One region of the Lysinibacillus sp. SGAir0095 genome, then DNA from elsewhere that is predicted to be linked to it. Evidence: riboswitches for the same ligand, from Rfam matches in the RefSeq annotation. Region 1 holds a riboswitch; the other holds the start of a gene.

The links. Region 1 has a riboswitch for preQ1 ahead of queF (preQ(1) synthase). Riboswitches for the same ligand answer to the same signal wherever they lie in the genome.
Region 2: another riboswitch for preQ1. It lies ahead of C1N55_RS03915 (QueT transporter family protein); the one in region 1 lies ahead of queF (preQ(1) synthase).

The regions. Positions count from the first base shown of each region.
Region 1 is NZ_CP028083.1:1,843,719-1,859,772, reverse strand. It holds gene C1N55_RS09120 (enolase C-terminal domain-like protein) at 1-341, opposite strand, end outside; gene C1N55_RS09115 (MFS transporter) at 341-1,648, opposite strand; gene gucD (alpha-ketoglutaric semialdehyde dehydrogenase GucD) at 1,655-3,115, opposite strand; gene kdgD (5-dehydro-4-deoxyglucarate dehydratase) at 3,102-4,040, opposite strand; gene garD (galactarate dehydratase) at 4,106-5,623, opposite strand; gene C1N55_RS09095 (mannonate dehydratase) at 5,635-6,654, opposite strand; gene C1N55_RS09090 (tripartite tricarboxylate transporter substrate binding protein) at 6,668-7,630, opposite strand; gene C1N55_RS09085 (tripartite tricarboxylate transporter permease) at 7,648-9,165, opposite strand; gene C1N55_RS09080 (tripartite tricarboxylate transporter TctB family protein) at 9,176-9,682, opposite strand; gene C1N55_RS09075 (VUT family protein) at 10,011-10,550, opposite strand; gene queE (7-carboxy-7-deazaguanine synthase QueE) at 10,587-11,315, opposite strand; gene queD (6-carboxytetrahydropterin synthase QueD) at 11,308-11,781, opposite strand; gene queC (7-cyano-7-deazaguanine synthase QueC) at 11,785-12,444, opposite strand; gene queF (preQ(1) synthase) at 12,561-13,061, opposite strand; PreQ1 riboswitch class I at 13,186-13,232, opposite strand; gene C1N55_RS09050 (hypothetical protein) at 13,306-13,686, opposite strand; gene C1N55_RS09045 (DUF5412 family protein) at 13,749-14,303, opposite strand; gene C1N55_RS09040 (hypothetical protein) at 14,556-15,053, opposite strand; gene C1N55_RS09035 (SRPBCC family protein) at 15,151-15,849, opposite strand; gene C1N55_RS09030 (metalloregulator ArsR/SmtB family transcription factor) at 15,806-16,054, opposite strand, start outside.
Region 2 is NZ_CP028083.1:760,592-776,645, reverse strand. It holds gene thiD (bifunctional hydroxymethylpyrimidine kinase/phosphomethylpyrimidine kinase) at 1-5, shown strand, start outside; gene C1N55_RS03960 (YojF family protein) at 128-478, shown strand; gene bshB2 (bacillithiol biosynthesis deacetylase BshB2) at 493-1,173, shown strand; gene C1N55_RS03950 (YjiH family protein) at 1,416-2,768, shown strand; gene ilvA (threonine ammonia-lyase IlvA) at 2,937-4,199, shown strand; gene C1N55_RS03940 (hypothetical protein) at 4,681-5,220, opposite strand; gene C1N55_RS03935 (nuclease-related domain-containing protein) at 5,362-5,664, opposite strand; gene C1N55_RS03930 (ABC transporter ATP-binding protein) at 5,834-6,631, opposite strand; gene C1N55_RS03925 (ABC transporter permease) at 6,624-7,658, opposite strand; gene C1N55_RS03920 (ABC transporter substrate-binding protein) at 7,688-8,695, opposite strand; PreQ1 riboswitch class I at 9,066-9,110, shown strand; gene C1N55_RS03915 (QueT transporter family protein) at 9,117-9,599, shown strand; T-box leader at 9,832-10,086, shown strand; gene trpD (anthranilate phosphoribosyltransferase) at 10,168-11,202, shown strand; gene trpC (indole-3-glycerol phosphate synthase TrpC) at 11,202-11,999, shown strand; gene C1N55_RS03900 (phosphoribosylanthranilate isomerase) at 12,002-12,622, shown strand; gene trpB (tryptophan synthase subunit beta) at 12,668-13,858, shown strand; gene trpA (tryptophan synthase subunit alpha) at 13,855-14,637, shown strand; gene C1N55_RS03885 (VOC family protein) at 14,650-15,132, opposite strand; gene C1N55_RS03880 (L-threonine 3-dehydrogenase) at 15,258-16,054, opposite strand, start outside.

The sequences.
Region 1 (16,054 bases):
TGAATTGTAGTACGTAAATCAAAAGTTTGTAATCCTCGACCACCTTTATCCTTGTAGGAAAATTGTTGGCGAATCGATGAAAGTATAGATTTATATTGACCTATTTTTTTACCTACTATTAGTGTTGCTGCTTCTTCAAGTGTTTTAGTAATTTCTTCACCGCCTGGAACTTCTCCAACTCCAATATTTCCCGTACTATCTTCTAATACTAATATATTACGCGTGAAAAATGGGCTATGGGCTCCACTTAAATTTAACAACATACTGTCATATCCTGCTACTGGGAACACTTTCACATCTTTAATAACAGGTATAGTAGAAGTAAGATTTGCCGTTTCCATTATGAATCCTCCAAAACTCTAAATTTAATTTCAAACTCTTGAATCTTCCCGACAAGAAGATGATAACTTGCAATTGCAAGTAAGCTATGGATTCCTATAAACAAAATTGCCCCATTAAAATTCTGTTGCAACTCGTATAAAAAACCAATAACAATAGGGGTAGTTATTCCGGATAAGTTAGAAAATGTATTAAAAATACCACTGTGTATGCCAATAAACTGTTTTGAAACCGTTTCTGTCACTAAGGTCCAGCCTAATCCACTAAACCCTCTTCCCCACAATACAATTGTCATACAAATAACTGCTCCAACAACGGATTGAATCCATAATAAACTGACTATGAGAGAGCTAGCTATTAACCCAACCGTAATGGGTAATTTCCGCGAAAATGTATGTGAATAACCCCTTCTCAGCAATCGATCTGATAGAAAACCTGCCATTAGGGAGCCAACAAAAGCACCTAGAGCTGGAAAAATCATATATATACTAGTTTGGACGATTGAAACATCAAATGTGTTTATCAGATATAGCGGAAACCAAGTCATAAAAAAGTAATTGATGACAGCCGAACAGTACTGTCCAATGTAGATACCGATTGTCATCTTATTTGTTAGTAGCTGACGAACTGGTTTCTTATCAAAAACATTTAATTTTTTCTCTTCTGGCTGAAGAACTTTTTTCTCTAGTATTAATAATCTCTCTGTCTCGGAGGTCTTTGGATGCTCTGCCGGCAATTTAAAATACCCTATCCAAATGATTAATATCAATCCCATAGCGAGTGCCATCATCCAAAATATAATAGACCAATCATATCTCATTGATATGAACCCAAATAGTGGTGCAAACAATACAATCGATAAATACTGGGATGATGTGTAGATGGAAGTTGCGAATGCACGTTCCTTTACGGGAAACCATTCAGCAACAACACGGGAATTGACAGAAAACATCGGTGCACTGACAAGCCCTGTTAAAGCGCGTAAAATAATAAAGAAAGTCGCCATTATAGATATAGGAAGCCATGGTGTTATACCATGGCTAAGTAAAAGTACTGTCCAGACAGTTATTAATATCATATGAATTCTTTTCGGACCAAACTTATCAACAAGCACCCCACCCGGGATTTGTGCGATGACATATGTCAAACTAAATGCTGAGAATATATATCCCAGTACTATCCCATCGATCTGAAAGTCTTCACTAATTGCATCCGAGGCAATAGAGACAACCGCACGATCGGCAAAGCTTAATGCTGTTATAAAAAATACAATCATGAGAATTCGATACCGAATTTTTGAATCTTTCATCTAACATTACTTCACAAAAATTGTTTTAATTGATGTGAAGAATTCAATGGCAGCTCGACCTTGTTCACGTGAATGAGAACTAGATTGTTTCATTCCACCAAATGGTGCCTGCAACTCAACTCCGGCACTTTCAGCATTGACGCGAACCAATCCTGCATCCATTTCATTAATGAATTTCAACATTTTTTGGATGTTAGTTGTAAAGATGGATGCACTTAAACCAAACTCTGAATCATTCGCTAATTCAACAGCCTCTTCCATACTTGAAACTTTCATCAAGCATAGTACCGGTCCGAAGATTTCTTCTCGTGCTATACGCATATCTGGCGCAACATTTTCGAAAATGGCCGGCGTAACAAAATAGCCTTCACTTTCAACACGTTCTCCACCTTGCAGCAACAAGGCACCTTCTTGTTGACCAATTTCGATATAAGATAATACCGTTTCTAACTGAGAGGAACTTGCACAAGGTCCCATCCAAGTTGAAGAATCTTCCCCGTTACCTACTGTAATTTTCGCTGTTTCTTTTACTAGTTTCTTTTTAAATTCTTCATAGACAGCTTCATGAACGATGACCCGACTCGTTGCCGTACATTTTTGTCCAGTAGACTTTAATCCTCCACTAATTGTCGCTTCGACAGCAAGATCTAAATCAGCGTCTTCTGTTACAATAACCGGATTTTTTCCACCCATCTCAAGCTGGTACTTAATTCCTCTATCAAATGCTTGTTGCCCAATCTGTTTTCCTACTGTGTTTGAACCAGTAAAAGTCACTGCATTAATATATGGATTCGCTAGCATTGCATCTCCAATTACTGCACCTGAACCAGTTACTAAGTTAATAACACCCTTCGGAAGATTTGCTTGTTCGAAGCACTCTATAATTTTTGCCGCAGTGACAGATGTCTCATTCGCCGGTTTTAAAACTACTGTGTTTCCGTAAACAAGTGCAGGGGCCATTTTCCAAATTGGAATAGCTATTGGGAAATTCCACGGTGTAATGACACCAACAACTCCTAGTGAAGTACGTTTTGTAAACATCATCGCATCTGGGTCGCTTGATGGAATAACATCTCCTGTTGAACGCATACCTTCACCTGCATAATAGCGTAAAATGGCTACTCCACGTGCTGCTTCCCCTTTTGCTTCAGGAAAAGTTTTCCCCATTTCTTTCGTCATCGTTAATGCGATTTCGTCTAATCGCTCTTCCAAGATATTGGATACTTTTAGCAAGTAATCACCACGTGTTGGACCAGCAAGTCGACTCCATGATTTATGCGCTTCATTTGCAGCTGTAAAAGCTTCATTTACTTCTTCAATGGAAGACTTTTGTACAACACCTACTACCTCAGAAGGGTTTGCTGGATTGGTACTCTCAGTTACTTGACCAGTAGCTGAATTTCTCCATTCTCCATTAATGTAGTTCCCGTAGACTTTCACAGCCTGCTCTTGATTAGTTACCGACATAAGATTCATCTCCTTTTAACTTCCCGTATTTTTCCTCTGCTTTTGCAATAATCGCTTTGAGTGCTTCATAATGCTCAGGCTCTACTGGGGCAATAGGCGGTCTTACATTGTTATTTACCGGTAAACCAACAATTTGCATTCCAGCTTTAATTAGTGAAACTGCATAGCCTTTCTTTTGCTTACGAATCGTATGGATTGGAAAAATAATATCCTCATAGATTTCGCTAACCTTTTGCTTATCTCCATTTTTTAACGCTTCAAAGTATTGTTTTGAGACATACGGGATATAGTTTGAAATGGCCGATGAATATGTGTCATAGCCTATATTCACATAAGTAGGCATTGTTACCTCTGCAAGGGGCATTCCGTTGATCCAGACAAATCTGTCACCCAAATATTGAGTAAACTCAACATTTACTTCTATATTCCCTACACCGTCTTTAAATCCTTTAAGCTGTGGTATTTTAGCTAATTTTTTTAGCGTCTCTAATGTCAGTACACAGTTATCACGTTGATAGACAATTGCATTTAGTTCAGTGCTTTCTGCAATTGTTTTTACATATTCATAGATTCCATCTTGAGAGGGATCTATTAAGTAAGGTGGCAGGATTAAATATCCATCCAGCTGATGCTGTGCAGATAATTTTGTTTGCTGTAATGCACTTGTGATGTTCCCACCCACTCCTGTGTAGATTGGAACTCTCCCTTTTACAACCTCTTTTGCTTTAATTATTAATTGCTCATATTCTTCATTATTAATCGCATGTAATTCCCCTGCTCCACACGCTATAAAAAGTGACTCTAATCCATTTTCAATTAAAAATTCAACATTACGTTGAAAAGCTACATAATCAATTGATAAATCATCATTCATTGGTGTAACCGGAAAACCTAAAATGCCTCTTGGAATTTCTCTTGTTTGCATATTATGAACCTTCTTTCATTATAGTAGAATTTTTAAATCACATTTGTAATATTGTAAGACAATTATTACGTGACCGGTGCCGGATTAAATAACGCGAGGTCATTTGCAATTCCCCAACGGTCTGCCCAAGTAACAGCTTCTCCACTTGCAACCTTTAAAATATACTCAAATAAGGCTGTACCTACCTCTTCAATGGTTGCCTCACCTGTAACAATCGTCCCTGCGTCAAGATCGATTAAGTCATGCCATTTTTCTTTTAAATTTGTTGTTGTAGATACTTTTATGACAGGAACGGCTTGTAGGTTATATGGTGTCCCACGTCCTGTTGTAAAGACTTGCAAATGTATCCCTGATGCAGTTTGGAGTGTACCACAAACAAAATCGCTTGCTGGTGTCGCTGCAAAGTTAAGACCTTTTTTCCGTACACGTTCTCCAGGAGCCAGTACGTCAACAATTGGACTTGTTCCGGACTTTACAATTGAACCAAGAGCTTTTTCAACAACATTTGATAAGCCACCTTTTTTATTACCTGGTGATGGGTTGGCGCTTCGGTCGGCATTTCCTTTTGCTAAATAATCATCGTACCAAGCCATTTCTCTGATCAAAGCTTCTCGAACTTCTTCATTCACGGTACGAGGTGTTAATAAATGGATGGCATCTCTCACTTCAGTTACTTCCGAAAATAGAACAGTTGCCCCTGACTTTACAAGTAAATCAGCAGCATACCCAACTGCCGGATTAGCTGAAACTCCTGAGAATGCATCGCTTCCTCCACATTGGACGCCGATAACCAGCTCTTGAATAGGTACCGCTTCCCGTCTTCTATTATTTAATAGACGCAGCTTTTCATCCGCTTTTTTCATGATCTCACGTACGTTTGCTTCAAAGCCTTGTTGATCCTGCAAGGAAATAATATCGTTTTCTTGAGTTGTTATAACGAGTGGTTGCAATTTCTCACATCCAAGTCCAATGACCAATACCTCACCACCAAAGTTGGGATGTTGAGAAAGGTTGGTAATTGTACGAATCGGAATTTCTGATCCTTCTGCATTAATCGCAACACCACAGCCATAGGTATGTGTCAGCGAAATGACGTCATCAACATTTTCATACAAAGGAAGCAATTCTTTCTTAATGCGTTCCACCGCGTAGCCTAAAACCCCCGCAACACATTGAACACTTGTAGTTATTCCTAATATATTCTTTGTCCCGACTGTACCGTTCGTATTACGATAGCCTAAAAACGTTCGGTCAGCTGGTTCAACTTGCGAATTTAATATTCCGTTTGCTGATGGCAGATTATCCAATGTTGGTGGTGTCGGTAACAACATGCGGGCTTCATGAACCCAAGCACCTTTTTCTATAGGTTCTTTTGCATAACCGATCACTTCACCGTATCGATAGATGGCTTCATCTTTCTTTATAGACCTTAAAGCAATTTTATGTCCTTGTGGAATTCGCTCTATTGCGATAATTCCTGATGAAAAATTACTACCTTCCCCAACACCGCCAGCATTTGCCACAATTGCAACATTATCCGCGTGATGGACTTGAATATAGAGTGGTTGTTTTTGCTCGATCATAATTCCCCTCCCTAAAATGCTCTGCCTTTGTATTCTACTAAGGCATTTAACAGAGCTTTCATATAACCGATAGAGTAAGCGAAGCCTAAGTTTGAATGCTTCCATCCAATATTTGAGAATGCCCATTTTTCATCTAAATCAGGTGTGTCACCCGCAAATGTTAAAACATGATCAGGGTTGATACATCCTTGGTAGCCAACCTTGTCGAGTTCAAGCAATATTTTAAACATATTTAAATCCCCATCATCTAGCATTGCTTCCTCAAAAGCACCCGCTGTTGGAAGGCTGCCACGTACATTTCTGAAATGAACCAGGAATATACGATTTTTTCTTCCGAAATGATTGATTTCATCCATAACTAGTGAGGAACCACCTGCTTCAGCCCTTGTTCCAATACAATACACAAACCCAACATTTTTTTGAGGGAAGTCATCAATAATCCGATGAAGACCAATCCCGCCAAAGGGTGAATCTGGGTGAGGTGTATCAGACGGATGCATCGCTACATTTACGTTATACTCGAGTGCCTCATCTACAATCTCTCGATATGCTCGTTGAAAGTTTCTCCACCAACGAGTCAGCTCTTCGTTGGTTGGAGTAGGCATTTTTTCTTTTAATAATCCAACACTTTCACCTCGTCCGATCAATCCTCCACGTTGGATAGATTCATAGCTTAATGATCGACCATAAAACACATCGCCTTCGAATCGTTGACGCACAATACTTATTCCCGCTTCACCAAACACTTTTACAGCATTAATGGAATTTTCAAGCTCTTTTTCACTTCCTGGTTTTTCTTCCATGAATGCCTGTGTGATATTGGGAAGTGTGACACGATTCATTTCCAATCCCCAGCTACGCAATCGTTTCTTTAACTTTAAAAGTTCGTCTAAATCAGGAAAACCTTGTTCTTTGACACCTTTAAATGAATGGCCAATCCCAAAGTCGACACAATCAATCCCTAGTTGCACCATTTGCTGCAAATCTAAATCTGCAAGATCGGTTGTATTTACAGTTACTGATAATTTCACTTATTTCACCTCACTATTCCCCTGCATTTTTAATCGTTTCATAGTGATCAAATAGTTCTTGCAGTTTCATTGCTGTTTCTTCCCCATTTAAATACACCGGTTCAACCCAATATTCACGGATTTCTGCTTGGAACTCTTCATTGGCAGCAACTTTTTCCATCGCTTCACTAAATGTTTGAACGACTTCGTCTGGTGTATCTTTCGGGAATCCCCAATAGAAAACTTTATCGATTGCCATGTCAACACCTTGTTCTTGGAATGTTGGTACATCTGGAGCAGATTCTAAACGCTGTTCAGCAAGAACTCCAAGTGAAACAAAATCCCCTGAATCAATATAGCTTTTTACAAATCCTAATGATGTAGGGAAGATATCTACACGTCCACCCAGTAAAGCCGTTAATTTATCAGACGCACCACCGATATCAACGATATTTAACTCAATCCCTGTTAACTGTTGAAACTCCATCACTTGAATATACGTCATTGATCCCATCTCTGTTGCAACTGTCACCTTTTTTGGATTTGCTTTCGCATATTCGATTAGCTCTTCTATAGTTTTAAATTTACTATCTTTTGAAACGACAAATGTATTTGCTTGATCCAAAACGCCTGTTCCTGCAAATTTGAAATCCTCGATTGATTGATCAGAGAGACCATAAATTTTGTTTAATAACATTGAGTTATGAAACGCTAATACTGAATAGCCATCTGCTGTCGAATCTAATACTTTGCTTACTCCAACCGTTCCACCAGAACCTGTAACATTCGATACAACAAGTGAAGTTCCTAATTCTTTCTCTAAATATTTTGCTAGTGTACGAGTATTTAAGTCCGTATCTCCTCCAGCACCAGCCGGTACAACAATTTCAATCGGTTTCGTTGGATAACCCTTTTCCTCCCCTGTAGCTTTCTCACTACACGCCGCAAGTACCAATACCATTAAAGAAACAAGTAAAATTCCCCAATATTTTCTCATTTTTAATAGCCCCCATTTTAGTTGTCATACGCAACTTTTTCATTAGATTCTTTCATTTTTTGCTTCGCTTTAAAAGACTTGTAGATTTTCCATCCTACTGAAACTACAGTTACCAGCAAGAATAATGCTGCAATCGGCTGAGTCACAAATGGCATAAAGTCGCCTTGAGACAGCATTAACCCACGACGTAAATTTGTTTCAAGTAATGGGCCTAAAATAAATCCTAGAACAAGTGGTGTTAAAGGGATACGTACCTTCAACATTAAGTAGCCGATCAATCCAAAGAATAATAATGCATACACATCAAACATTCTGTTATTTACACCATAAGCTCCCACTACACATAGCGTCATAATGATTGGCAGTAAGATATATTGCGGAATACTTAGTAAACGAACAAACCCACGCATACCGGCAAATAATAGAATTGCCATGAAAACGTTTGCAATTAGCAACGCAGCAAAAATACCATACACTACGGGAGCATTGTTTTGAATCAATAAAGGTCCTGGTTGTAATCCATGTAACACTAAACCACCTAATAGCATTGCTGTAACAGTATCACCAGGAATTCCTAATGACATTAGTGGTATTAGAGCTCCACCAATCGCAGCATTGTTTGAAGTTTCAGATGCAACAACCCCTCCTGGCGTCCCTTTTCCGTACTCTTCTGGCTTTTTTGCGGAATTTTTTGCTGCAGCGTAAGCAATCAAATTGGCTGTTCCCCCACCAATACCTGGTAGTATTCCAATGCCTATACCAATTGCAGCAGATCTTACGAAGTTCCATTTTTCTTCTAGATACTCTTTTAACGGCACTTTATAGTTAATTTTTTTGATATTCACTTTTAGTGCCTGGTAGCCCCTTTTCTCAGCAACAAGCAATATTTCGGATATTGCGAATAAACCGATTAACACTGGCATCAAGTCAAATCCTGCATCAAACGCTGATATTCCAAATGTAAATCGTGGGAATGCATCAATTGGTGCGGAACCCACCATCGCAAAACCAATTCCAAGTAACCCTGACAAAATTCCTTTAGGCAATGAATCTCCTGATAAACTTGCTATCAATGTTAATGAGAATATTACGATAGCAAAGTATTCGTATGGGCCAAATTTCAGTGCGACTTGTCCAAGTGGAGGAGCGACCATTATTAATAAGAGAATACTGACCAATCCACCTAAGAAAGATGCAATAATGGCGAATGAAAACGCCTTCCCAGCTTCACCTTTTTGTGCTAAAGGATAACCATCAAATGTTGTAGCTATTGAGGATGGTGTGCCTGGCAGTTTTAATAAAATTGCTGGAATCAATCCCCCTGAAACGCCACCAATGTATAAACCCATTAAAAGTGACATCCCTGCTATCGGATTCATTCCATATGTGATTGGTAAACAGATAGCTACTGCCATCGTTGCGGTTAATCCTGGTATGGATCCAAAAATCAACCCCAGAATTGTACCTCCCAATATTAAGAGAATTGTCGAGATACTTAAAACATTGCCAAAACCTTCCAACAAACTTTGAATCATTTTATCCCCCCTAACCTATGATTCCCTGAGGTAGCATAACGTAGAATACATTCCTAAAGATGAAATACACGATCACCGACATCACAATTGATATTGTCCCAATGACAATAAGCTTTTTCTTGTCATTATCAGATAAAATAAACATTTGAGTGATTAAATAAAGTATGGAGGACAATAAAAATCCTATAAACGGTGTCAAAATAGCATAGATGATCATGGCACCTAAGCTGATACTTAATTTTTTATAATTTTTACTATTTGGGTCCTCCTCTTCAACTTCTAACCCTGTTTCCCCATCAATTACCTTTATTTGTTTATCACGGTTTCGATAGGCATTAATCATAATGACAACTGCTGTAATAAGCATTAATACAGCTATAACTCTCGGCATAAATTCAACGCCAACACCAACGCCGGCCCCTGCAAATTCTTCAAATGAGAACGTCATTATAAACATGATTGCAGCAACTGCAGCTATAACTCCCCCAGTTATAAAATCGACCTTTGATTGAACCATTTCCTTCCCCCTTTATCTTTAGTGAATTTTCTGATAAATTAATTGTAAGACAATATGACAATACAAGTCAATACGTTTTTTCTGATAATTTACAATTTTAAGAGAATATCCCTTACCCTAAGCAGAAAATAAGTAAAAAACAATCATGACATTAGCACTAAATTCACCCTAAAAAAAAGACCCTCAACATTAAAGTTGAAAGTCTCTTTCATATGCTATTTTTTTTAATTTCAAGTCAGCTATATCCGGTTCTGCACACCCATCTATAATTTTCAAGTTCAATTGTGAAAATAGAACAACCTCCTTCTTTAGAAAGGAGGTTGTTCTATTAGCCTGTAATCATATCTTTCTCTTTAATACCATGAATTTGGTTTAGGATTAAGGCACCGAACATTTGTATGATCGTTTTTACGATGACTTGCCCTACAATAGCAGCTGGAACTGCTTCCCACGGAAGGAAACCTGCTCCAAGTGGGCTTAATCCAACTATAACGAAAACTACCGAATCCAGTATTCCTCCCACTATACCGCTATAAAATACTCGCCAAGCCATTGGTAGTTTTAGACGTGTATAGATTTCTGTATCAGCCGTTTCTGCAATTAAAAAAGAAAGAGCGGAAGCCGCAACAATCATTAAAGTGTCCCCTAAAGAATAGGAAACGATTGCTGATAAAATTAATGCTGTAAAAATGAATAGATACGTTTTTCCCCGACCATATTTGTTCTGTACCAAATCTCGGAAAATGAAGGTTGCTCCAACAAAAAGTGTCCCCATCGGAACAATAAACATCCCAAATTCTAATGGTGCAAATCGCGCTGTGACTACATTGGCTATCACGATGGATAATAAATAAAATAATATTCTCATGTGTATCTCCTTATAATTCATTTTGCAAAATCAAAGCTAGACGCCTCTTTTATTTCCCCAAATAAGCGTATGTAGCTGTGGCAAAACTCTAACATTTTTTAATTGTTCATCCGCAACAACCTTGTCAACCAATCCCTCGTATTTCTTTAGTAAATGCCTAATTAATTGCTCATTGTTTCTCTCAGTAATTTCGTCATTACCTACTTGAAGGTAAAAAGGTAATGATGGATAACTGAGGTGTAGTTCCTTCGCATAAGCATAATCTTCATCATTAAAAATTACGATTTTCAGTGAAATGTGCTGATTGCTGTTTCGACTTTTAAGCTTTCCTATCATCTCAGTAAGCATTGAATAATCTGTTACCATTCCTGAACTTGGAGGCTTGGGGGAAATGGTTAATTCATCAATGTCATATAACCATTCTTGCCACTTGCTCCCCTGTGTCTCGACTCCAATTTTGATGTCATTGTTTTTTAATATTGTAATAAGCGCTTCTAAATTACGAAGAAGGACTGGATTCCCCCCTGAAATCGTGACAAATGAAAAACCATTGCCACCAAGTTTTTTTAATTGCGCCCATATCTCTTCAGCTGTCATTTGAGCAATTAAATGCTTCCCGCTACCATCCCATGTAAAGGCGGAATCGCACCAAGCGCAAGAATAATCACATCCAGCAGTCCGAACAAACATCGTCTTCTGTCCTACGACCATCCCTTCACCTTGAATGGTCGGTCCAAAAATTTCAATAACGGGAATTTTACTCACAATCCATCCACTCCCGTCTTACTTCAGCATAGCTTGTCGGGGTTTCATATAGTCGAACAAATTCTACACGCAGTTCAGTGGAATTCTGTTCTTCAACAAGTGCTTCTTGCAGCTTTTCATATATCCAAACAACAATATTTTCAGCTGTTGTGTTCATTAATGGCAGTGTTTCATTTAAATAACGATGGTCCAAATCAATCTCAATTTTCTGTTTCCAAATTTCTTTTATATCACTGAAATCAATTACTAATCCTCGTTCATCTGTATAGCCACTAATCCCTAATACGGCTCGATACGTATGGCCGTGCAGATTTTTACATTTACCTTCATAGTTATGTAAATGATGTGCTGCATCAAAGGTAAATTCTTTGCTCACGAGAACACGCTTAGAATGATACTTTAATTGGCTTCTCTGTATATCTACATCAATTTTTTGGAGCTTATCGACAATTCTGAAATCACCCATTAATCAAGACTCCTTTTTTATGGAAAGATATTCATCTAGCCCTTTTTGACGTAATTTACATGAAGGACATTCTCCACATCCATCTGCCATTACACCGTTGTAGCAAGTCAAGGTTCTTTCACGAACAAAATTGAGTGCACCCAATTGATCAGCCAGCGCCCATGTTTCAGCTTTATTTAGCCACATTAGTGGTGTCTCGATCACAAAGGTATCGTCCATCGATAGATTTAACGTTACATTTAAGGATTTTATAAAAATGTCGCGACAGTCAGGATATCCACTGAAATCTGTTTCGCATACCCCGGTAATGATGTGCTTTGCTTCCACTTGGCTCGCTAAAACACCTGCAAAAGACATAAAAAGTAGATTTCGACCAGGCACAAAGGTAGATGGCAGCTCTCCACCCTCTCCATCAGCCACTTCAATATCATTTCTTGTTAATGCGTTTGGTGCCAGCTGATTTAATAGGGACATATCCAAAATATGATGCTTCACATCTAGTTCCTTGGCAATCTCTTTTGCACATTCAATTTCAAGACGATGCCTTTGACCATAATCAAAAGTAACCGCTTCTACTCCTGAGTAACGTTTCTTTGCCCAGAATAGACAGGTTGTACTGTCCTGACCACCGCTAAACACGACGAGTGCTTTTCCTTGCTTCATCCTATAAAACTCCTTTTTCATGAAAAAACAGCATTCTAAGAGAAATGCTGTTTCTTCTTAGTTTTTTTAAGAGGGTAGCTAAAACCTCTTCCTTCTTAGTGTGAAGGACTATTAATTTATCGATTATCGACTTTTTCAGGATTTAGATCATGATTCATTAAACGGTAATTTGCCATTTCTTCATATTTCGTCCCCGGCTTACCATAATTACACCATGGATCAATCGATATTCCGCCCCGAGGAGTAAATTTACCCCAAACCTCAATGTATCTTGGGTCCAATAATTTAATTAAATCATTCATAATGATATTCACACAGTCTTCATGGAAATCCCCATGGTTTCTAAAGCTAAATAAATAAAGCTTTAGTGATTTACTTTCTACAATTTTCTGATCCGGAATGTAGGAAATGTACATTGTCGCAAAGTCTGGTTGACCAGTAATTGGACATAGACTCGTAAACTCCGGGCAGTTAAACTTTACAAAATAATCACGGTTAGAGTGAAGACTATCCACGGCTTCCAATACTTCCGGTGCATAATCAGATGGATATTGTGTATTTTGATTTCCTAATAATTTTAAATCATTTAAGCCTTCTTCATTTTTTCGGCCAGACATAAAAAAAACCTCCTTGAAAATGTATCCCAATACTTTTCAAGAGAGGCTTTAGCGCTTGCAATATAAAAAAATATGAAACAAATAAAAAAAGCCACGTCCTAATATGGACATGGCATAATGTCATGTTTCCATAGTTTTTTATAGAGGGTATCAGCTATGAACCTCTCCCGACTTGTTCGGGCAATTAATTCTTCATCATATTAAAGAAAATTTTGGAGGAAGTCAATACATTTTTCCAAATTGCCTATTTCAAAAGAATTCCAGCGTTCTTTTTTTCATTTTCAATTAAGTATTCTGCATTCATCTTAATCATTTCAATATATTCATCATCTTTTAATGGAAACTTATTTTTTACTAATGGATTTAGCTTGATGGCTTCCAAACTTCCAGTTACTTTTGTTTCGCGAGTATCAAGATTATACTGCACTCGCATATACAATTTCTCCTTATATGTAATATAAGCCGTAACCTCCTGTTTTTCTATATCAATAACTGGATAGTCAATTTCAATTCCACTTGAGACAAATAGGGTATGGCCTTGTTTGGATTTTCGTTTATTGAAAAGTAAAATAAATGCGATAACAAATCCTGATAGTGCTATTAAATTGCAAGTTCTGCATTTCATTATTATCTCCTCCAATCCAACTTTTTTACCATAAATATCCAAAATTGATAAGTAATGCGTCTTTAATTATAGTAGCAATTCTCATATTTATCTTTCATTAATAGGCTTGTGCAAGCTATGCCAGTTTCATCGTATATGTCTTTACCTACATTTAATTCAATACTATTTTTTGAATCTATATAATTTGAAGATTCATGTGAGATTGAGATTGTCTCATCATCGACCCAATACATAAAAAAATTTCTACTAGATTCACTATAATAAACAGTTTTAACTTGATCATTTTCTTCATGATTCGTGATATTCACCCATATTTTAACACCACCAACAGCTCCTCCATAGTTTTGCAGATAAGCATTTACTGTATATTTTTTCGATGGCGAACTCACTGGATTTGTAAAAGATTCCCCTTTAAGCTGATCGAACGTGAAAAAATAATTGAGATAAACGAAGATACCAAAAAACATACATGACCCTATCAATGACGCAATAAGGAGCTTTTTAGGAAAACGTTTTTTCTTAAAAAAGAAGATTATTAATCTAATAATTAAAATAAGCAGTAACACCCCTGTAATGAAAAATAGAAAAAAACCTAGTACGTTCAGGTGTAGTATCATTGTAGTCCCTCCTTATGAAAAACCTTGAATTTCCTTAATAAACAGAGCAATAAAGAAACTACCAAAAATAACAAAGAGAATTATCGAAATTATTAAAAGTATCCAACAGAATGCCAGGAATGCATCATCAAACCATTTTAGATTTCTCATAAAATCCCCTTTATGTTGCCTATATGTAAGAAACGAATTATATGGAATATAGTTACAGATACGGATAATTTTTATAGAAAAAAAGAAACCTATTTTAGGCTTCTACTGATTGGTAATATTAAGTGCAAGCACATAAGTTGCTGTGCTTTTCCCCCATAATCCTACGATTTCAACTATATAATTTCCTTGTTCTTTTATTTCTTCAAATGATTTGTAGGTTGCAACTAATTCATCACTATTCCAGAGATTAATTTCATAACTAATTGGTTCTTTTGCAAATCTTAAATTTACTGGTTTAGATAAATTTGCTTTAACCCCTTCCTCAATATTCACCATTTGGGTTGGACCTGCATGATCTGCATGAATTACTACATCTTGCCCTGTGGTTTTATCTTGATAATGCCAAGAATAAGTTCCTCTGTAGGTTTTAATCACGTCTCCCCCGATAGTTAGTATTAGTCCGGGTGGTTTTTCGTCAGTAGTATCAGAGGTTATCCTATCACTCTCATTAGATATTTTTGATAACTTATTCACTTCGGGATTACTACATCCGATTAAAATGCATACAATCACCAAGTGCACTATCATCCGTATACTCATAAAATCGCCCCCCTTTTAGATTAGTTGATAACTTACTAAAAAAGTTACATGAAATAAAAAAGATGCTATATGGGTAGCATCTTTTTTCTATGACATTTCAGTAAGTGACTGGATAAGCTTCAACCTTGCAGCTTATTTGTAGCTTCTCCCGATTTCTCAATATGGTTAAGGTAGTAGTACTTTCAGGTTCCAGTTCATTTATAGCTCTCTCTAGGGATTCATGGTTCCGAATCGCGCTTCCATCAATTTCCATTATTATATCTTCAGAAATAATTCCAGCCATTGCAGCAGCAGTACCTTCCTTCACTTGGACAACTTTTGTCCCTCTACTGAACTCATTGGTTGTGTGAGTTATTCCAATCCAAGCTTTCCAAAAGTTTGCTCGATGATCAATGCCTGTTTCATATACAGTTTGAAGGTTTTCTAAAAATTGACCTGTGCCGAATAGCATATTTTCAATCGTTGATAAGTCCATTTCCCCCAAAATAGAAGATTTATATTCAATAGTTACTAGTATACCGTTTTCAATCTTATCTAAAGAGGTAATGGTAGTAAAATCCCCATCAAGACTTTGAAGCACAAAAAGTTTCATGGGATGTATTTCTGTAAATACTCCTTCAGTTGTTGCTCCCCAGCCATGATTCATGTAGCCTCTGCCACCTATCCGAAAATCTATCTGCGCATTTTTCGTATACCAACGATTTAAATGCTCCTGCTTAGTTAATGCAGCCCAAACCAGTTCCAAAGGTGCATCAACTACAATCTGTCTCATCACGGAGTCCTTCACTTTGTTCATCTCGAAACTCTCCTTTTTCCACATAATTTTTTAGACTAACGAGTTGATCATCCAGTAATTCTCCGATGTATTGAAGCATTTCATTGTAAGCATTTTGAAGTGTATAATAATTTATTGAATAAATACGATACTTCCCATTTGAACTTTCTGCTATCATTTCTTCTTCCAGCAATATCTTTAAATGTTTTTTAATCGCTGGTTGAGA
Region 2 (16,054 bases), 1.1 Mb from region 1:
TCTAAACTGTTTATGTACCAGGTCCTAAAACGATTCGAAATATTCGAAATTGTTTAAGGGCCTGGTACTTTCATTCATTTGCCAAATTGACTATAATTAGACTATTAGATGTGAAAGGAGAATTAAGATGAAGGAAGTACAAATTGACGAGCTCCAAGAATTGCTTAATTCTTTTGCAAATAAAGATGTTTATATTCATCTAGAAACTACAAATGGAGCCTATGCCTCCCATTTTGATGAAAGAGTATTTAATGCAGGGGCATTTATCCGAAATGCTAGAATTCGTTATGAACTTGCTAAAATAATAAACGATACCCCTCACCGTGTAGGTTTAAAAATGGACCATGGCTGGGTTTATGCACAGGGTATTACCCATTATGAATTAGATGAAAAAGGCCGACTATTGATGGCTGGATTAGACTTTACAGGGAAACTTGCTGTTGCACTAGAAATTAGTGAAACACCATTTTCTTATTAAGGAGTGGATTTTACATGTCATTACAACCACAACGTCAAATTTTAGTAGTCTTCCCTCATCCAGACGATGAAGCTTTCTCATCTGCCGGAACAATTAGAATGTACCGTAATATGGGTGTCCCTGTTACATATGCATGCTTAACTTTAGGTGAAATGGGACGCAATCTTGGCAACCCTCCATTTGCAACTCGTGAATCTTTACCGGAGATTCGCCGCGAAGAGCTAAAGGCTGCCTGTGAAGTTATGGGCATTGAGGATCTAAGAATGATGGGATTACGCGATAAAACCGTGGAATTCGAAGATGATGAAAAAATGGTCAGCTTAGTGAAAGGGTTAATCGATGAGCTCAATCCTTCATTAATCATCACCTTCCTACCTGGATATGCAGTACATCCAGATCATGAAGCAACAGCGCGAGCAGTATTTGAAACGGTACGTCGTATGCCAAAAGAAAATCGCCCAACAATTTATGCTGTGGGCTTTGCCAACAACACCATTGCCGAAAAAGGGGAACCAACTCTTCAAATTGACGTGAGCAGCGTTAAGCTTGAAAAGGTAAAAGCATTACAGGCACATGCTTCCCAAACTGCATGGATGATTGAAGAAAATGCGAAGCGTACTGATGATGGCCGACCGATGAGTGATAGTTGGTTACATTACGAGCGATTTTATGTAATTAACCAGGATATTTTGTAATTTTTTGGAGTAGGAATTGAAATCCTACTCCCTTTTTTTTGCAGTTTATAGTATACTTTCATTAGATTGTCATTATTCAGAAATTAACGAAAAGTTTGTCGACACTTTCCTTTTCAAAGTCTCAATCTGCCTAGTATTTTCAGAATTATAGAACTTTATTAAACTTATTTACACGTGTATATAAAAACTATATAGTGTATAAATATTCAATACCAAAACATCATATAAAAGAGGGACAACATATGACAAAAAAATTTAGTACATATACATGGTTTCTTTTTATCTTTCTTTCTTTAGTTGGAATTATCTTATTCATTACTCCAATTAATACTGAAGACGGTTTAAAAGTACCCATCGCTATACTTGCCAATACACTTTCTGCTAATGTTACAGGCTTTATTCACTGGTTTGCCTATATCGTCTTTATCATCGCTGCTGTTGGTGCATTAATTATTAAATTCGTACCAGAGACAGACGAAAGAACTTTACTGGATTCTTTATTCCGTGTGAATTGGTTCTGGACAACTATGCGTATTTTAGCTGTGATTTTTGCGAGTATGTATTTATTCCAGGTCGGACCAGAAAGCTTTACAAGTGATATTACTACCGGATTATTAATCACTCCTGACGGCGGTTTAGTAACAATGATGTTCTCATTGTTCTTGTTTGCAGGGTTACTGCTACCTTTATTAACAGACTTTGGTTTACTGGAATTCTTCGGATCCATGATGGTTAAAATAATGCGTCCACTATTTAAAATTCCTGGACGTTCAGCAATTGACTGTTTGGCTTCTTTCGTGGGAGACGGAACAATCGGTGTTCTATTAACAAGCAGACAATATGAGGAAGGTAATTATACTGCTCGAGAAGCTGCTACGATTGCCACAACATTCTCTGTTGTTTCGATTACTTTCTGTTTCGTAGTGCTTGATACAGTAAGTTTAAACAACTATTTCTTACAATTTTATGGTTCGGTAATTTTAGTTTCAATTATTCTTGCGCTCATTATGCCCCGTATCTTCCCATTGCGTGGCAAACCTGATACGAATTTCAATGGCTCCACTCCACTGGAAAGCAGCGAAATCGTACCAGAAGGTTTTAACTCTTTTTCATTCGGTTTAAACAGCGCTTTATCTAAGGCTGATAACAACAAAAATTTAGGAAGAGTAATTGGTTCTGGCTTTAAAAACGTTCTGGAAATGTGGTTCGCGATTACACCGGTTATTATGGCTTTCGGTACAATTGCATTAGTTCTTGCTGAGTACACAAGCTTCTTTAAAATTTTAGGTATGCCATTTGAGCCGATCCTAGCTTTACTGCAAATTCCTTTTGCTGACGAAGCAGCTCAAACAATGATTGTTGGTTTCGCCGATATGTTATTACCTTCTATTTTAGGTGCGGGCATTGAATCCGAGTTAACTCGTTTCTTCATTGCCACAGTATCTGTAACACAATTAATCTACATGTCTGAGGTCGGTGGATTAATTTTAGGAACAAAGCTACCACTTAAAATTTGGGATCTGTTCTTGATTTTCTTAATCCGTACACTTATCTCGATTCCAATCATTGCACTTCTTGCACACTTAATATTCTAATTCTCTAGGACTGGCTGATGCCGGTCCTTTTTTCGTTTGATTTCTATTTTATACCGCCATGAAGCTGTTTAAAGCTGAATTTTTTGAATTAAAAAATAATTCATAAAAAACGTGTCATTTTGTGATAAAATGAGTCAATGGTTGATTGAAAACGGAGGTAACAAAACGATGGAAGTTGTTAATTCAAAAAGTATCGCTGTGGAAAACGTGTTAATCGCACATCAACATTTAAAGGATGTCGTATTACATACCCCACTTCAAAAGAATGAGTATTTATCTGAAAAATACAAAGCCAATATTTACATTAAACGTGAGGATCTCCAACACGTTCGATCCTTCAAATTACGCGGGGCATTCTATAAAATCAAAAAAATCGAAGAAGCTGCCCGCAAAAGTGGCGTTGTTTGTGCCAGTGCAGGTAACCATGCACAAGGCGTGGCATTTGCCTGTGCACACTTAAACATTAAAGGTAGAATTTTCATGCCATTAACGACGCCAAAGCAAAAAATTGATCAAGTCCGCATGTTTGGTCGCAATAATATCGAAATCATTTTAGAAGGCGATACATTCGATGATTCTGCCACTGCAGCAAAGGAATATAGCTCGGAGCATAATATGATTTTCATCCATCCTTTCGACGATCTAGACATTATCGCCGGACAAGGCACTGTTGCAGTTGAAGTATTAAACGATATCGAGGAACCGCTTGATTACATTTTCGGAGGTATTGGAGGTGGCGGTTTGATGGCCGGTATCTCATCTTATATAAAAAATATATCACCAAACAGCAAGGTAATCGGGGTTGAGCCAGCAGGTGCGGCTAGCATGAAAGCGGCCTTTGATAACGGTGGTCCCACTACTCTGGCGAAAATCGATAAGTTCTGTGACGGTACCGCTGTCCAATGCGTTGGTACAAAAACCTATGAAATTTGCAACAATTATTTAGACGATATTGTCGTTGTTCCTGAAGGAAAAGTAAGTACAACAATTTTGGATTTGTATAATAAGCATGCGATTGTAGCTGAGCCTTCTGGTGCACTTCCCGTTTCTGCACTTGATTTCTATGCTGAAGAAATCGTTGGAAAATCAGTAGTTGTGGTGATCACTGGCGGCAACAATGACATCAGCCGAATGCAGGAAATCAAAGAGAAATCTTTGTTGTATGAGGGACTGCTTTATTACTTTATCGTCAACTTCCCTCAACGTGCTGGCGCCCTACGTCAATTCTTAACAGTAGTGCTAGGGCCAAACGATGACATTACGACTTTCGAATATACAAAGAAAAATAACAAAGAAAGCGGCCCTGCCCTAGTTGGTATCGAAGTCACTCACCCTGAAGACTACCAAGGCCTTGTCAACCGGATGCGCATCAACGGCTTCGAATTCACCGAAGTCAATAAAGATAGTCAACTCTTTGGATTGCTGGTTTAGTAGATTGAATTGGAGAACACTCGGATTTTTATGATTCGGGTGTTTTTTTGTTTGGGGTGGCGCTGACGGTTTTGTGCTGATGAATGAATTTTACTTGTGACTTTTACTCTTTTACTTGCGATTTCGCTCTACTTACTTGCGACTTTTGCTCCATTACTTGCGAGTTTCTTTTTTACTTGCGGGTTTACTCTGTTTACTTGCGACTTCTCTTAGCTTACTTGCGACTTTTGCTCTTTTACTTGCGAGTTTACTCTGTTTACTTGCGAGTTTACTCTGTTTACTTGCGACTTCGCTCCACTTACTTGCGACTTTTGCTCTTTTACTTGCGAGTTTCTTTTTACTTGCGGGTTTACTCTGTTTACCTGCGACTTCACTTTACTTACTTGCGACTTTTGCTCTTTTACTTGCGAGTTTCTTTTTTACTTGCGGTTTCACTCTGTTTACTTGCGACTTCGCTCCACGTTCTTGCGGCTCCTTCTTCCTACGTTCTCCTCCTAACAACAACTTCTTCTACAAAATCAGGAATTTTATATTTTCTATTTTTATAAGTCCCTATATACTCCCAATCTAATTTCTTTAAAATTCGATGTGCAGCAAATTGTGAATCAATCCCCAAAAACTCCCTTAACTCCCGATTCGTAATCCATTCACTTATTAAATAGCGGTAGTCGGATAGAGCTTCAAGATGAGCATCCTTGTTTTTCATACCGCATCTCTCACATTTAAAGCTCCCGTATTCAAATCTCATTACATTTTTATAGTCACACTTCTTACAGAGCACACCTTTACGTAGCTTTGTAGGATTCACTTTAGCTTTCCAATCTTTTCGCTGATGGTGGTTCATTAAATCTGTTTTAAGCATTTCAAATTGGTTAAGGGATATGTTTGGTTCTCGATGTTTATTGAATAATTTCTCGAGTTCGGTTTGTAAGCCGCTTGCGTGGAAAATGGAATGACCCTTTGGAATTGCTCCAATGATTGTGTAATCACTCACGATAATTATAGAAGTTTCAACTGGCAAATTGATTTTTATATCACGAAACTTCCTAGAAATAAATTCAGCGTGGCGTTTAATTTGGTTTACTGGGTTTCTGAATGATTCTATTAATCCTTCCTGGTTTGTTCGAATTAGTTGGTGTTTCGACTCATCGATATCTAGACGTCAACCGATGTTCTTTATTTCGATTAGCCAAATGAAATGTGGGGTCAAAAGGAGTGTGTCAATTTGATGGGAGTAACCTGCGCTATTAATGGTTTCATAGCTATGAAAGAGATTGTAGCGACACGGAATAGTTAGTTCATTCCACAACTGATCTACCCAGAGTTCCCCATCATATCCTTTCCTTTGCACAATGTACTGCTCCATATAAAAACTATAATCGGCTTGTTCATTTTCAGGTAACCTCCGCAGTAAAGCTTCTAGATTTATAAGTTTGCTAGATTTTTGTCTTTTAAGAATTTCCATTCACTTCCCTCCTTAAATTCATTTTAGAGACAAACCATTGATCTTGCAAAAGCCCCTAAAAACCTCTTTCACTTAAATTCATTTTTTCAGCATAAAAAAAGAGAAGAAACTTCGCTTTTCGCAAAGAATCTCCTCTGAAAATTTTATTTTTCACTACTCCTACTAACCTCTAGCTCCCCAGTAACGCCCGGTCTGAGTTCATTTTTTCTCCGCGGATGTTTTCGAATTCCGACATTAAGTCTGGGATTGTTAGTGTTGGTTTTTTCGCTTCATCAATCGATAAAATGATTTGTCCTTTATCCATCATGATCAATCGGTTGCCAAGATCGATTGCTTGCTGCATATTGTGCGTCACCATTAAGGTTGTTAAGTTGCCCTCTTCTACCAATTGCTTTGTCAATCGAGTGATTAACTCCGCACGCGATGGATCGAGGGCAGCTGTATGTTCATCCAATAATAAAATTGACGGCTTTGTGAAGGTTGCCATCAACAGTGATAACGCTTGGCGCTCTCCACCTGAAAGCATGCCCACCTTCGCATTAAAGCGGTTTTCAAGCCCTAGCCCCAATTTCTCTAGTGACGACTTAAAGAAATCGCGTCGAGTACGGCTTACCCCTTTTCTAAAAGTCCGTTTCGCATTACGCGAATACGCTATAGCCAAATTCTCCTCGATTGTCATCGACGGTGCAGTACCTGCCATTGGATCTTGGAAGACTCGACCGATGTATTGAGAACGTTTATATTCCGGTAATTTCGTTACTTCTTTCCCTTCAATGGTTACAGCCCCAAAGTCAGGTGTTAAGGCGCCGGAAATCATATTCATCATTGTCGATTTTCCAGCACCATTACTTCCGATTATAGTTACAAAATCTCCCGGTGCTAAATGTAGATTAATATTATCTAAGGCGATTTTTTCATCAGGAGTGCCTTCATTAAAAATCTTATTGATGCCCTCTAATTTAAGCAAGGTGATTCCCTCCTTGCATCATTTCTGTTTGCTGATTGAGACGCTCAATCCGCCTTTTTTCTTTTCGTTTTTTCTCGCGTCGCTTATCTACCATTTGTGGGATGACTAATGCTAATATAACGATAATCGCGGTAATTAACTTCATATCTGAAGTGTCTAACCAGTCGATACGTAATGCAACGGCATAAATGATTCGATAAATAATTGCCCCGGCAACAACTGCCAGTGTCGTACGGAAGATTGTCTTTGTTCCAAAGATGGCTTCCCCGATAATTACCGATGCAAGACCAATTACAATCATCCCAATCCCCATATTTGCATCAGCAAATTTTGAATATTGAGCGATTAAAGCTCCAGAAAATGCAACTAAGGCATTAGAAAGACCCAGTCCTAATACAATTAGGCCATCCGTGTTCGCCGAGAAGCTACGAATCATTCGTTTATTATCGCCTGTTGCACGAATTGCAAGCCCCACTTCCGTTTTTAAGAACCAATCTGCAATAAACTTGATGATGAGTGTAATAATCAACACTACTAAAATGGTACCCCAAGTGGATGGAGCTGATTGAAAGCCTAACGTATTTTTTATAAAGTTTGTTAGAGCTGCATCAATCCCCAAATTACTCCAAAAACTATTAAACTGTGAAAAAATTGTATCAGCATTTATCAGTGGAATATTGGGTTTCACAATTGCATTTTCTGCAGATAATCCCATAATACGAAGATTGATAGAATATAACGCAATCATCATTAAAATCCCTGAAAGTAATGGATTTATCTTTCCTTTTGTGTGTAATAGACCTGTCATACATCCTGCAATAAATCCAGCAACAATTGCCATTAATGTAGCTAGTATCGGGTGGTAGCCCAGTGCAATCATCATTGCTGCAGTAGCTGCCCCAGTAACGAAGCTTCCATCAACCGTTAAATCCGGAAAATCCAACACTCGGAATGTCAGATACACTCCGAGTGCCATAATTGCATAGATGATTCCTTGCTCAACTGAACCGAACATCGCTGTAAACATATTGAATCATCTCCTAACTAACTTCTAATTTATTCGTATACTTCCGCGTTCCAGGATTCACCGATTTCAAGACCTAAAGTATCGGCAGCACCTTTATTAATAAGTAATTTTAGGTTTGCAGGATATGCAGATGGAATTTCAGAAGGTGTAGCTTCTCCATTTAAAATTTTCACTGCCATTTCCCCAGCTTCATAGCCGATATCATAGTATTCAAATCCGTAGGCACCTAATCCGCCACGTTCAACTGAATCTAGCTCCCCTACCATTAAAGGAAGTTGGTTAGCGCTTGCTACTTCAATTACTGATTCTAGCGCAGATACAACTGTGTTATCAGTAATGATATAAAGCGAATCCACTTTACCAAGTAATGATTCTGTTGCTTGTTTTACCTCTGCTGATGTAGAAACAGCTGCTTCTACTAATTCAAGACCAGCCTCTTCCAATAACCCTTTAACTTGTTCAATTTGTGCAACAGAGTTTTGCTCACCAGTGTTATATACTGTCCCGACTTTTTTCGCACCTAATTCGTCTTTTAAAAATGTGACTGTATTTGCAATTGTATCTGGATGCAAGTCAACCGTACCTGTAACATTTCCACCTGGTGCTTCCATGGAGTCGATTAGCTCTGCACCTACTGCATCTGTAACAGATGTGAAAAGAATTGGAATATCTGATGTTGCCCCTTTAACTGCTTGGGCTGATGGAGTTGAATTTGCAAAAATTAAATCAACACCTTCATTCACTAAGTTTTGGGCAATTGTTGTGTTCATACTTTGATCGTTTTGGGCATTTTCCTCGACAAATTCAACTTCTAAACCAGCCTCTTCCAATGCTGCTTTAAAACCTTCAGTTGCCGCATCTAATGATGGATGCTCTACGATTTGTGTAATTCCTACTTTGAATGTTTTTCCTTCTTCAGTTGTTCCAGTACTAGTATCTCCTGTAGATTCGGTAGATGTTTCACTACCACCACAAGCGGCTAATAAAAGCACCAGTCCAAATAGTAAGAACGAAATTTTTTTCGTACTATTTTTCATGTTGGTTCCCCCTAATTCTTCTCTTAACTTACCTGACTCTTTTTGAATAAATATATCATTCTATTTTACTATTCAAAAAATTCGAGTTTGTCGATTATATTACATCGAACCATTTTAATAGTCAATAACATTTAGAATGTTCTGAAATCAATAATTCCAAAATACTTCTCCCACCAAAGTAATTCGCCACTTTAAACCGCTAAAGTACAACTTTCGGACCAGAAAAATATTATATTAATAAAACATAAAATCTGTGACAACTTTTCGACATTCTTCATATCCTTTCAAACTAACTATTCTTTTATCTAACACCATTTAATAATAATTTGACATTCCTACGAAATTATAATAATATATTTCTCTGTGTGCTTTTCACGTGGTTCGAGACCATCCCACGAAAAAAAACTAAGGAGAAATGAATATGAAAGTAAAATTTTTGGCAACGACAGGGATTATTGCAGCTCTTTATATTGCTGTTACCATGTTAGTTGCACCGTTTGGATTTACGGAGATTCAATTCCGTGTATCTGAGATGTTTAATCACCTAGTAGCGTTTAATCCACGCTATATGTTAGGAATTGTCATTGGTGTATTTATCTCCAACCTCTTCTCACCACTAGGAGTCTATGATTTAGTATTCGGGGTTGGCCACTCGATTATTACACTTGCAATCTTTATTTTGATTTGTAAGTTTGTAAAAAACACATTGCTGCGATTAATCATTAACACTTTTCTTTTCACGTGTACAATGTTCATTATCGCGTTTGAATTAAATCTGGCACTTGAACTACCTTTCCTTTGGACATGGGTTACTTGTGCAATCGGTGAATTCGTCGTGTTAGCAATTGGTGTGCCAATTATGCATCTATTAAATAAACGATTAAACTTTAAAGATTTAATCTAATCATAAAGCCGAGAGCAAAATGCGTTTTTTATTATAAGGAACCTTTCCTATAATAAAGGCACCATTTTATGCTCTCGTTTTTTTATTTAGTAATACATCAATTTGTCAGAAAACATTGACAAAATTAAAAATACCCTCTACAATTCTATTTAATTAATTGTTCGGATACGGTAGCAGGTTGTGGGAGCACGACCACCGTTTGAGCAAAGCAGAGTTTAGATGAGATAGCAGAGACAAATTGATGAATAAGAATAGTAACGGTTTTGAACGCTTTAGAGAGCTAGTGGTTGGTGGAAACTAGTGCGGGCAAAATCGTGAATGGGCCTTATGAGAGCAGCTAGCATTCGTTAGTTGACGTATTTCCTACGTTACAAGGAAGTGTTTTTACGTTCTTTGGAGTTTACTCCCCTTATCGTGAAAACACATCAAGGTGGAAGTATGTAAATGCTTCAACAGAGGTGGCAACGCGGTATCGATCGTCCTCTACAAAGGGAATTTCCTTTTGTAGAGGGCTTTTTTATTGTCTAATTCTAGCCTGCTAATTCTAATTTCAGGAGGATGAAAAGTAATGACAATCCACTTTTTCACAAGGCATGTAAAGGAAAATGAAAATTTATCCTATGAAGAAATGCTTCAAGCCGCAGAATTAATATTTAATGAAGAAACGCCAAAAGAAGCTATTGCCGAGCTATTAATTGCCTTAAGCAAAAAAGGTGAAACGACGGATGAAATCGCAGCTCTTGCAACGGTCATGAAGTCCTATGCCCTTCCATTAGACCTTCCCGAAGGCAATTATCTTGATAATTGCGGGACTGGCGGCGACGGTTTACAAAGCTTCAACATCAGCACAACATCCGCCTTTGTTTTGGCAGCGAATGACGTTTCAGTTGTCAAACATGGCAACCGTAAAATTTCCAGCGCTTCCGGGAGCTCAGATGTTTTACAAGCTTTAGGAATCCATACTGATTTCACGACCCAGGATTCAGTAGATTTATTAAACCAAACAGGCATCACCTTCCTTTATGCACCAAATGTTCATCCAAGATTAAAACGTATTGGAGAAATTCGACGCGCAATTGGAAAGCCAACTATTTTTAACTTGGTTGGTCCGTTAACAAATCCAGCCCATTTAACATCTCAACTTGTCGGAATTAATCGACCTGAATTCGTTCGTCATTATGCAGAAGTCCTTCGTATTTTAGGTCGCAAACGATCAGTCGTTGTTTCCGGTACACAAGGGATGGATGAGGCTTCACTGGATCAGGATAATACCTTGGCCCTTCTTGAAAACGGTGAAATTAAGTCCTTCCAGGTTGATATTGCAGCGCTCGGCTTAACCCCTGCCCCAGTCACTGCATTACGCGGAGGTACACCTGCGGAGAATGCCATTATCTTAAGAGATTTATTGAATGGGAAACAAAGTGCCTATTTTGATGCTGTTTTATTAAACGCTGGTCTTGCGTTATTTGCTAACGGTAAGGTGTCTTCTGTTGCAGATGGTGTTGTATTAGCCCGAGAGAGTATTTTATCTGGAAAAGCACTAGAAAAGCTTGATGCTGTCGTTGAATATAGTCAAACCGTACTAAAGGAGCGTGTCGTATAATGACAATTTTGCAGAAGATTTTAGATCACAAAGCAACGCTTATCCCTTCACTTCTAGCTAAGGAGCCAACATTTGAGGTGGAACATAAATCCCGCCCTTCCTTATATGAAACTTTAAGAAAAGCCGATGCGCTCCAAGTTATTTCAGAAATGAAACGTGCCTCTCCTTCAAAAGGGATTATCAACGAAGGGGCAAATCCTGTAGAACTTGCAAAACGCTATGAGCAGGCTGGTGCAGCATGTATCTCCGTTTTAACGGAGGAAAAATTTTTCATGGGGTCCTATCAGGATTTAGTGGCAATTGCAAATAACGTAGATATTCCGATTTTGAATAAGGATTTCATCGTCCATGAAGTTCAAATTGATTATGCCAAAGCAGCCGGTGCTTCAGTAATTTTATTAATTGTAGCAGCTTTATCGGATGAATTGCTAAAAGCATTTTACACATATGCCAGTGTACTGGGACTTGATGTTTTAGTTGAAGTTCATAACGAAGAAGAGTTAGATCGTGCTTTAGCTATTCATCCTAAAATCATTGGGGTGAATAATCGAGATTTAAAAACTTTCGATTTAGATCTGATCCAAACTGAAAAATTAGCAAATAAAATTAATGCACATGAAGATATCGTCTTTATAAGTGAAAGTGGAATATGGAATGCCAGGGACGCTGAACGAGTTGCCATAGCTGGAGCACGTGGTGTTTTAGTTGGTGAATCCTTAATGGTTAGCCAAAATGTAGAGCAAGCGCTATTCTCATTGCAGGTACCCTTACCCTCCCTTGTAAAGGACGTGAAGTAATCATGGTGAAGGTAAAAATTTGTGGCCTTAGGGAAGAGGAACATGTTCAGGCGGCGGTTGAAGCTGGGGCTACATGGATTGGATTTATGTTCGCGAAAAGCAAACGCCGAATTTCTATTGAACGAGCGAGTGAGTTAGCTAAGCTGATTCCTTCCCACATAAAAAAGGTCGGTGTTTTCGTGAATCCAACCGAGCAAGAAGTACAGGATGCTGTTGAAACAGTGGGCCTTGATTACGTTCAATATCATGGAAGCGAGGACCCTACATTTATTACCCATTTAGGCTATCCTTCCATCAAGGCTATTTCGATTCGAAGTTTTGAAGATGTTGAAAAAGCGCGTCTCTATAATGTCGATTATTACCTTTTTGATGCGCCTGGTACAGACTATGCAGGTGGAAGTGGCCATGTGTTTGATTGGTCATTGCTGGATCAGCTCTCCATTCCAAAGAACCGCGTGATTTTAGCTGGTGGGCTGAATAGTGAAAATATCACTCGTTCCATCTCCCAAGTAGAGCCTTTTGGGGTTGACGTTTCAAGTGGCGTTGAAAAAAATGGGATGAAGGATAGCGAGTTAATTAGACAATTTATAAAAGCTGCAACAACAGCAAGCGTTATGAAATAAAACTACGACCCGCTTTTAAAGGTAGTCGTTAAGGAGCGAAATCAGATGACAACTGAAGTAAAAGGACGTTTTGGGCGTTTCGGTGGACAGTTTGTTCCGGAAACATTAATGACAGCTCTGCAAGAACTAGATGAAGCTTACGACAAAGTGAAAAATGACGAAACTTTCCAAGAAGAACTTCGCTATTACTTAAAAAACTATGTCGGCCGACAAACCCCTCTTTATTTTGCAGAACGATTAACACAAGAGTGCGGTGGAGCAAAAATTTACTTAAAACGTGAGGATCTTAATCATACAGGTGCCCATAAAATTAATAACGCTCTTGGTCAGGCACTACTAGCAAAACGAATGGGCAAGAAAAAAATCGTTGCTGAAACCGGGGCTGGCCAACATGGTGTTGCTACTGCGACAGCCTGTGCCCTCCTGAACCTGGAATGTATCGTCTACATGGGGGCCGAGGACGTTAAGCGACAGGCTTTAAATGTTTTCCGTATGGAGCTGCTTGGTACAAAAGTCGTGGCGGTTGATAAAGGTTCTGCCACATTAAAGGATGCTGTTAATGAAGCATTACGTCACTGGGTAACAAATATTGAAGACACTCATTACATTCTAGGCTCTGCAATGGGCCCTCACCCATTCCCAACAATCGTTCGTGATTTCCAACGTGTTATAGGTGATGAAACACGTGCTCAGGTTTTAGAACTTGAAAATCGATTACCAGATGCCGTAGTTGCCTGTATTGGTGGAGGCAGTAACTCGATTGGCATGTTCTATCCATTTGTTGAAGATAAAGACGTCGCATTGTATGGGGTGGAGGCTGCAGGTAAAGGGATTGAGACTGGTAAGCATGCCGCAGCTATTCATGTTGGTCAAACTGGTGTATTGCATGGTGCCTTTATGTATCTTTTACAGGACGAAAATGGCTTTGTTCAAGAAGCTCATTCTATCTCAGCTGGTCTTGATTATCCAGGCGTAGGTCCAGAACATTGTTATTTACACGATATTGGCCGTGCAACATACGGCAATGTTACGGATGAGGAGGCACTTGAAGGCTTGAAATTATTGTGCAGAACAGAAGGAATCCTTCCTGCTCTGGAGAGTGCCCATGCCGTATTCTTTGCTTCACAGCTAGCAAAATCAATGTCACCAGATGACATCTTGGTTATTTGTTTATCTGGTCGTGGAGATAAAGACGTGCACACTATTTCTGAAGCACTTGGAGGTGACCTTGGATGAGTCAATTAAAAGAAGCTATATTATCAGTTACCTCTTCTGGCGATAAAGCCTTTATTCCTTATATAATGGCCGGTGACGGAGGTTTGGAGAAATTAAAGCCTACAATATTAAAGCTCCAACAGCTAGGGGTTACTGCAATTGAAGTAGGGATTCCATTTACTGATCCTGTTGCAGACGGTCCAACTATTGAAAGAGCTGGTGAACGCGCTTTAGCAAGCGGAACGAATCTACGAAAAGTAATTGATACTTTAACTAGCTTTGCAGATGATATTACAGTTCCACTTGTTGCCATGACCTATTTAAATCCAATTTTAGCTTACGGAGTGGAGAAGTTTGCTGCCGACGCAAATCTTGCAGGGATTCGCGGATTAATCATCCCTGACATGCCTTTGGAGGAAAGCGAAATTGTTCACCCTTCCCTTTCTAACGCTGGCATTTCGCTTGTACAACTTGTTTCCTTAACCAGTACTCCTGAGCGAATGGCGCGGTTAACGAAGTCAAGTGAAGGTTTCATCTATGCAGTCACTGTAAATGGCATTACAGGTGCTCGTTCAAGCTTTGCTAATGAATTAGTAGAACATTTCAATAAAATTCAATCTTATACAGACACACCTGTCTTAGCTGGTTTCGGTATCTCAACTTCGAATCATGTAAAAGACTTCGGCTCATTTTGTAGCGGGGTTATTGTTGGTAGTAAAATTGTCGATAGCCTAGTAAATGATGATTGGGCTACAATTGAAGCATTAGTTTGCGCCTCGAAGGTTGCTGCTGTAAAGTAATTAAGTAAGGCATCACCGACTTCCAAGTGATGCCTTTCCTTTATATCTTGCTTTCCATTCTTCCAAGGTCATCATTTTAAATTCTTCATTCACATCAAGACGAAGTGGACAAATCAATTCAATTGAGTTTCCATCTGGATCTGAAAAATAAATTGCACCATGTGCATGTGGATTATTTGGTAGTACAAGCGGTTGTTTTTCTTCCGTAAATCCAAACGAGGTACGAATCGGTATATCTAATTCTTCCAACCATTTCTTTGAATTCTGTAAATCCTCACTATCTACCTTAAATGCTAGATGACGAATAGATGGATGATATGGTAGTTGTGCTTCCTCACTTTCCCAAAGACCTAACCAGCTTTCTCCTTTTACTATCCAGAAAAATGCTAATTTTTCTTGTTGATAGGCCAATTCCAACCCTAATTTTTTATAGAACTCGATTGAAACATCTAAATTACTTACCGGTAAATGAGCTTCATATATTCCTTTAATCATGTTCTCCATACCCCTTTTCAACCTCATTATAATGCTTGAGGAAAATTCTGGACTCCCCCATTAGTCCAATATTAAAAGCACAACCTCCTATTTCTAGGTGATTGCGCTTTTTGTAGTTCTATGATTTATGAAATCGCTCTTTGATTTAATTTTGTTTTTAACTTCTCAAGCATATCAACTGTCATTTTTCCTAAATCATATTCTGCTTTGAAGCCCCATTCTTCCATAGCTGCTGAAGAATCAATAGAATTTGGCCAGCTGTCTGCAATTGCTTGACGGACAGAATCTACGTTGTAATCCATTTTAAAGGATGGAATATGCTTTTTAATTTCAGCTGCAATCTCCGAAGGCTCAAAGCTCATTGCTGAAATATTAAAGGCATTACGATGCTTCAGCTTTGAACCATCTGCCTCCATTAAATTTACTATAGCCCCTAGTGCATCTGGCATATACATCATGTCCATATAGGTACCCTCTGCAATATACGATGTGTAACGACCCTGCTCTATTGCTTTATAATAAATATCTACTGCATAGTCCGTCGTGCCACCACCAGGAGGGGTTGCATATGAGATTAACCCTGGGAAACGAACGCCGCGCGTATCTACACCAAAACGAGTGAAATAGTAATCACATAACAGCTCTCCTGCTACCTTGTTGACACCATACATCGTAGTGGGACGTTGTAATGTATCCTGAGGTGTGTTGTCCTTAGGTGTTGATGGACCGAACGCGCCGATTGAGCTTGGCGTGAAGAATTGTAAATCCAACTCGCGTGATACCTCAAGAGCGTTCATCAAACCGCCCATATTTAAATTCCATGCAAATAGTGGATTCTTTTCGGCTGTTGCTGATAGTAGCGCAGCCATATGAATCATTGTATCTGCCTCAAAATTCTTGGATAGGTCATACATCTTCTTCG